2 regions of the Burkholderia mayonis genome follow, and region 1 is predicted to be linked to the other one. Evidence: riboswitches for the same ligand, from Rfam matches in the RefSeq annotation. Region 1 holds a riboswitch; the other holds the start of a gene.
The links. Region 1 has a riboswitch for cobalamin ahead of cobG (precorrin-3B synthase). Riboswitches for the same ligand answer to the same signal wherever they lie in the genome.
Positions count from the first base shown of each region.

Region 2: it holds a riboswitch for cobalamin, as region 1 does, so the genes downstream of both, WS70_RS05305 (TonB-dependent receptor domain-containing protein) here and cobG (precorrin-3B synthase) in region 1, are expected to answer to the same signal.

Region 1 is NZ_CP013386.1:1,828,749-1,832,150, forward strand. Features, by position in the region: gene WS70_RS09035 (precorrin-8X methylmutase) at 1-581, opposite strand, end outside; gene cobG (precorrin-3B synthase) at 574-1,989, opposite strand; cobalamin riboswitch at 2,097-2,304, opposite strand; gene WS70_RS09045 (bifunctional cobalt-precorrin-7 (C(5))-methyltransferase/cobalt-precorrin-6B (C(15))-methyltransferase) at 2,392-3,402, shown strand, end outside.
Region 2 is NZ_CP013386.1:1,057,165-1,060,566, reverse strand. Features, by position in the region: gene WS70_RS05310 (FecCD family ABC transporter permease) at 1-144, opposite strand, end outside; gene WS70_RS05305 (TonB-dependent receptor domain-containing protein) at 214-2,154, opposite strand; cobalamin riboswitch at 2,223-2,484, opposite strand; gene WS70_RS05300 (hypothetical protein) at 2,688-3,038, shown strand; gene WS70_RS05295 (cell division protein ZapA) at 3,035-3,349, shown strand.

The sequences.
Region 1 (3,402 bases):
GCGCTGCCGCCGCGGCGGCCGGCGATCGCGACGAACGGCACGCCGCGGCTGTCGGCCGCGAGGAGCGCCTTCGATTCGGCCGCGCCGACGAAGCCGACCGGAAAGCCGAGGATCAGCGCGGGGCGGGGCGCGCCCGCGTCGATCATGTCGAGCAGATGGAAGAGCGCGGTCGGCGCGTTGCCGATCGCGACGACGCTGCCCGCGAGGTGCGGACGCCACAGCTCGAGCGCCGCCGCCGAGCGCGTATTGCCGATCTCGCGCGCGAGCTGCGGCACGTCGGGCTCGCCGAGCGTGCAGAGCACGGGGTTCGCGGCGGGCAGCCGCGCGCGCGTGACGCCTTCGGCGACCATCCGTGCGTCACAGAGGATCGGCGCGCCGGCTTTCAGCGCCGCGCGGCCCGCCGCGCCCGCGCCCTCGGAAAACCGCAGGTCGCGAACGATGTCGACCATCCCGCACGCATGGATCACGCGCACAGCGAGTTTTTCGAGGTCGGGCGGCACGTTCGTCAGATCGGCTTCCGCACGGATCGTCGCGAACGATTCGCGGTAGATCGCGTCGCCGTCGCGAAGGTAGTCAAGCATCAATGTCATCCTGAATGGGCCGCGTGTCGCGCGAGAGCGCGGCGGCGGCCTGGTCGATCGTCAGTTGGCGCGCGACGGCGTGGCCGAAGCCCGTCGCGCCGTCGCGCCGATAGAGGTCGTAGCGGCCCGCCGCGGTCGCGACGAGCGTGTGCGCGGCCGCGTGCGGCAATGCGCACGAGCGCGCGCAGCCGCTCAAGTGCACGTCGATGGGCGCGGCAAGCTGCGCGGCGAGCGCGCGCGCGTCGGCTTTCGTGTCGGCGGGCGAACGTGCGCAGCCCGTCGAGCCCGCGCATGCGACGACGTGCGCGAGCGGCGCCGACGCATCGCACACGAAGCCGAGCGCAGCGACGCGCGCGAGGACATCGCGCGCGGCATCGCGCGCGACGCCCGGCAGCATCACGCCTTGCCAAGGCGTGATCCGCAGCGTGCCGTCGCCGTGCGTATCGGCGAGCGCGGCGAGCGCTTCGAGCGTCGCGGCGTCGAGCCGGCCGAGCGGCGGCTGCGCGCCGACGACGCAGCGCGCCGGGTCCCGCTCGGGCCGGATGCCGAAACGCAGCGCCGTATCGCCGCGCGCGCGCCGCCAGCCGGCGAGATCCGCGCCGCGCCGCAGTGCGAACGGCAGCCGTGCTTCGGCATGCGAAAGGAATGCATCGGGCGTGCATGTCGCGAGCAGATCGCGCATGCGCGTCGCGCCGGCCGGCGCGCGCTCGACGAAACTCGTCACGAGCGCGCGCACGCATTCGACCGCCTGCGCCGGCGCGACGGCCGCGAGCGCGCCGGCATGCGGCGCGGCCGGCTCGCCCTCGACGGGCGGGCAGCCGGCCAGGCCGATCGCGAGCCACGTGTCGCCTCGCGCGTCGCGCAGCGCGGACAGCCAGATGTCGTGCGGATGATCGAGCGCGGCGAGCCGCTCGCCGCCGTCGAGCAGCACGGAGAATTTCGGCGACAGCGCGGCGCAGCATGGCTCCGTCTGCAGCATGTCGAGGAGGCGGGCCGCGAGCGCGGCGCCGTCGACGAGCGCGTGCGGATCGCGGCCGGCCGTCGGGCTCAGCATCAGGTTGCGCACGTCGTCGCGCGCGGCGACGCATGCGTCGAGCGACGCCGCCGGCAAGCCTTCCGTCAGCGGTCCGAGCCCCGCATCGATCAGGGCGCGGCTGACGTGCGCCTCGCTGCCGGCCGTCACGCCGCGCAATTGCAGGTTCGCGCGATTGGTCGCTTCGATCACGCCCGAGCCGAACGCACGCGCGACGGCCGCGACCGCGCGCGCCTGCGCGGCGGCGAGCGCGCCGCCCGGCAGCTTGATCCGGCACAGGCCGCCGTCGCGCGCGGCGACGATGCGCACGAGCCCCGGGCACGCGCTCGCGGCGCGGGCGGCGTCGGATGAAAAAACGGCGGCGGAAGGATTCAACGGCGCTCCGGATCAGGCGTCGCGCGACGGCCCGAGCCGGCCGTTCCGCGCGAATGCGCGCGAGCGGCGAGCTACGGCATCGGTACACCCCGCCCGATGTTGGCTGGCACGAACGAAACGTCCCGGCAGGTCTCCTGGCTGGCAGGTCGTCATCCGCAGCGGGCCTTCCCGGCGGCCGCGAGTGGGCGGCGTGGCCAGTGGCGTGGATCGGATGCGGACTCGCTACTCACAGTTGCGGGGGCAGCCGCAGCGGCGCGGCGCGCCCTGCGTTCCCTCTTGGGCCCCGTGGGGCGCCGGTCGACGGACGCTGTATTATGCCTTTTTTCGCCACGCCAGAGCGCAGGATGCGCGGCGCGCAGGCGACGCTTTCAGGATCGACGGGAACACGATGGAGTACGACGGATGACCGCGTGGTTGACGGTGGTGGGCATCGGCGACGACGGATACGCGGGCCTCGGCAAGCGCGCGCGGCGCGCGCTCGCCGAGGCGGCGGTGGTGATGGGCGGCGAGCGTCACCTCGCGATGCTGCCGGCGCGGCACGGGGCCGAGCGCGCACCGTGGCCGAAGCCGTTCGATCTCGCGCCGCTTCTCGCGCGCCGTCCCGCGCGCGCGTGCGTGCTCGCGAGCGGCGACCCGATGCTGTTCGGCATCGGCGCGACGCTCGCACGCACGCTCGCGCCGCACGAATGGCGCGTGCTGCCCGCGCCGTCGTCGCTGTCGCTCGCGGCCGCGCGCATCGGCTGGGCGCTGCAGGACGTCGACGCGGTGTCGCTCGTCGGCCGGCCGCTCGCGTCGCTCCACCGGCATCTGTATCCGGGCCGGCGTCTGCTCGTGCTGAGCGCCGACGGCGCGACGCCTGCCGCGATCGCGGGCGCGCTGGTCGCACGCGGCTTCGGGCCGAGCGCGCTCAGCGTGTTCGAGCATCTCGGCGGCCGGCTCGAGCGGCGCATCGACGCGCGCGCGCACGCGTGGGGCGACGCGCGCACGGCGGCGCTCAATCTCGTCGCGATCGAATGCCGCGCGTGCGTCGATGCGCCGCGTCTCGCGCTCACGCCCGGCTTGCCCGACGACGCGTACCGCCACGACGGGCAGTTGACGAAACGCGATCTGCGCGCGCTCGCGCTCGCGCGGCTCGCGCCCGCGCCGGGCGAATTGCTGTGGGACGTCGGCGCGGGCTCCGGGTCGATCGGCATCGAATGGATGCGCGCGCATCCGAGCTGCAAGACGATCGCGATCGAAGCGCATCCGGACCGGCAGCGCTTCATCGAGCACAACCGCGACGCGCTCGGCGTGCCCGCGCTCGAGCTCGTCGCGGGCCGCGCGCCCGACGCGCTCGCGGGCCTGCCCGCGCCCGACGCGGTGTTCGTCGGCGGCGGCGTGAGCCGCGACGGCATGCTCGACGCATGCTGGGCG
Region 2 (3,402 bases), 770 kb from region 1:
ATCGGCGCTCGCGCAATGAACGAGCGCGGCGAGCGCATCGAGCGGCGTCATCGGCACGCTGCCGAGCGTGAGCGACGCGACGAACGCCGCGCACGCGCCGAGCGCGAGCGCGACCCAGATCGCGGCTGCGCGCGCCGCGTGCATGCCGGCGCCGCGCGCGTCGGCCCTCATGCTGCCACTCGCGCGCGAAGGCACGAACGCCGCGACCGGCCGTCAGCGCTGCTGCCAGCCGAGCGTGACGTAGGCGCCGCGGCGCGGCGTGTTGTACGCATATGCAAGCTCGTAGTCCTTGTCGAACAGGTTGTCGATGCGCGCGCTCACGTACCACGACTTCGTGATGTCGTAGCGCGCTGACAGATTGACGATCCCGTATCCGCCGAGGCGGTTGCCGTAATCGTCGCGCGGTCCGCTCACGAACCATTCGCCGCCGACGCGCCAGCCGCCGAACGAGCGATTCGCCGAGACCGACGCGAAGCGCCGCGCGCGCCGGGTCAGATCCTCGCCGGCGGTTTCGTCGATCGGGTTCTGCAGCGTCGCCGCGACCCGCACGGCCGTCTTGCCGACATGCCCCTGCCAAGAACCCTCGACGCCCTGCACTTTCGCGCGGCCGACGTTCTGCGCGACATAGTAGGGCCCGCTCGCGGCGGGACGATAGTCGATCAGGTTCGTGTAGCGCGTCTGAAACGCAGTAACGCGCACGACGCCCACCGCATCCGACGCATACTGCACGGCCGCCTCGATCGAATGGCTGCGCTCGGGCCGGATCGACGGATTGCCTGCGTTCGGATAGTACAGATCGTTGAAGCTCGGCGCGCGAAACGCGCTCGAATAGCTCGCGGACACCTTCCAACGCTCGGTGACGTCGAGCCCGTAGCCGAGATAGTAGCTGTTCGCGCCGCCGAAATCGGAGTAGTGGTCGCGGCGCACGTTCGCCTGGAACTGGCTGTCGCCGATGCGTCCGGTGTAGCCGAGCCAGCCGGAATTCACGTGGCGCTCGGGTGCGGCGAACACGTTCGATTCGAACGACTGGTCGAGCCGCTCGTAGCCCGCCTGGATCTTGTGGCCGCGCGCAATCGTGAAATCGTTCTGCCACGAGTACTGGCGGTTGTCGGTGTCGAAGTGGTCGGTGTACGCGCCGTTCAGCGCCGACTGGCTGCGGTCCTTGCCGCTCGACACGTTCACGCGCGTCGTCCACCAGCCGGTGAGCTGGCCGTTCGCGAACGCGGACATCTGCTGGACCCGGCTGTACAGATCGTTCAGATCGGTCGGCGCGCCAAATGCGTCGTCGAAGCTGTTCTTGCCGTTCGCCTGGAAGTACGTGACGCCCGCATCCCACTTGTCGCTGAACGCGTGCCTGAGCGAAGCGGACGCGCTCTCGTTCAGATAGCCGTTCGCGTTCGGATTCGCTTGCGGCTTGAGCGCGGGATCGAGCGACGAGAATCCGTCGGTCTTGAAGCGCGCGAGCGACACGCTGAACGTCGTCTTTCCGTCCTGGTCGAGCCGGCCCGACACGCCTGCGCTCTGCGTCTGCGTGTGATAGCTGCCGTAGCTCGCCGAGAAATCGAAGCGCGGCGGATGATTGCCGCCGCGCTTCGTGAACACCTGCACGACGCCGCCGATGGCGCCGGACCCATACAGCGACGACACATTGCCGTTCACCACTTCGACGCGCTCGATCTGGTCGAGCGGAAGCTGACTGATCTGCGCCTGCCCGAGACTCGCCGAATCGACACGCACGCCGTCGATAAGCACGAGCGATTGCGTCGGCTGTGCGCCGCGCAGAAAGAGGCTTGCGCTTGCGCCCGGCCCGCCGTTGCGCACGATCTGTGCGCCGGGCGCGAGCGCGAGCAGGCCGGGCAGATCGGTCGCGCCGCTGTCGGCGATGTCCTGCGCATCGAAGAGCGTCGTTTGCGGGATCGCGTCGGCGAGCGTCTGCGGCCCGCGCTGCGCGGTGACGACGATCGGCGCGAGCTGCGCGGCCAAAGCAGATGCCGAAGAAGCAGAAGACGCGGAAGCTGCGGACGGCGCAGGCAAGACTGAAGAAGCGGGCGAAAACGATGACGATGACGAAACGGACGCGTCGCCTTGCGCAAGCGCGACGCACGGCAACCCGGACAGAGCGGCGAGCGCTGCGCGGGCGAGAGGGGTTCGCATGAAGGCATCCTGTTGAGCCACTGCGGCGCCCGCTTCCCCGCAGGCCCCGGCATCACGGAGACGGGCGCGCCCGTCTCCCCGCCTTGGCCGGTATCCGGGCTGACGACGTCACCGCCTCGCCTTCCCGCGCGCGAAGCGCAGTGGCACAGGGTCGGCGGCCGGCCGAAGAGGCCGGGCCGACGCATCGAGAGTGCGGCTTGCATCGGAACCGATGCGATCGCTTACCGTTGCGGGGGCAGCGCAGGTTGGCTCGGTCCTGGCGGACGTCGCGCCCTGCTTCCCGTTTAACCGCGCGCGAAGCGCGCGAGCACCGAGGCGGCGCCAGTTTAGGAGCGCGCGCGCGGCAGCGTCAAGGAAACGCGACGACGCAGCGCAAGAAACCTCGCCGCGCATGCCGATAAACAGATCGGCATCAACGAACGACGAAGACGATTTCGCGGCGAGAAGCGGGGGTGTTACGTCTAGAAACGTTACAGATATCGGAATGTCGTTTATTCCGCGCTAAAATGCTCGGTCTTTAGAGGACGCAGCAGATGCTCAACGAACTCGAAACCCTATCTCAAAACATCGGCCGCCTGATCGCGCTGAATCAACGCCATCAAGCGGAACGGCTCGCGCTCGAGGAGCAGGTCGCGCAATTGCGCACGGAGGCGGAAACGCTGCGCGCGGAACTCGAGCAACTACGCGACGAGCGCAACGCGCTCGCGGCGGAACGCGACACGCTGTCGGCGAAGATCGACGACGCGCAGGTGAAGCTCAACGCGATCCTCGAAAAATTGCCGCGCACGAAAAGCGTGCCGGATGCGGAAAACCAGCTCGACCTGCTCGCGCCGCAGGCGAGCGATGAAGGCGAAGGCACGACCGGCCACGGAGAACATGCATGAGCGCCAAGCAGATCGAAGTATCGATTCTCGGCCAGGCGTATCGTCTCGCCTGCTCGCCCGAAACCGAAGCGGCGCTCCTCGAAGCGGTCGCGCGCGTCGACGCGGAAATGTCGAAGATCCGAGCGAACAGCTCGGTGCGCGGCACCGATCGCATCGCCGTGATGGCGGCGCTGTCGCTCGCGTCGGAATTGCTGAGGCTGCAACAGAGCGTGCGTCACGGAGAAGCGTTCCCTGCGGAAGAAATCCGGCGTACAATGCGCCAAATGAATGAACAGCTCGGTGCAGTGCTCGCACAGCACGAGGTGCAGTAAGCAAGTTTCACCAGGTTCGGCCAATGCTTGATCTATCGTGGTCAAGCTGCTGA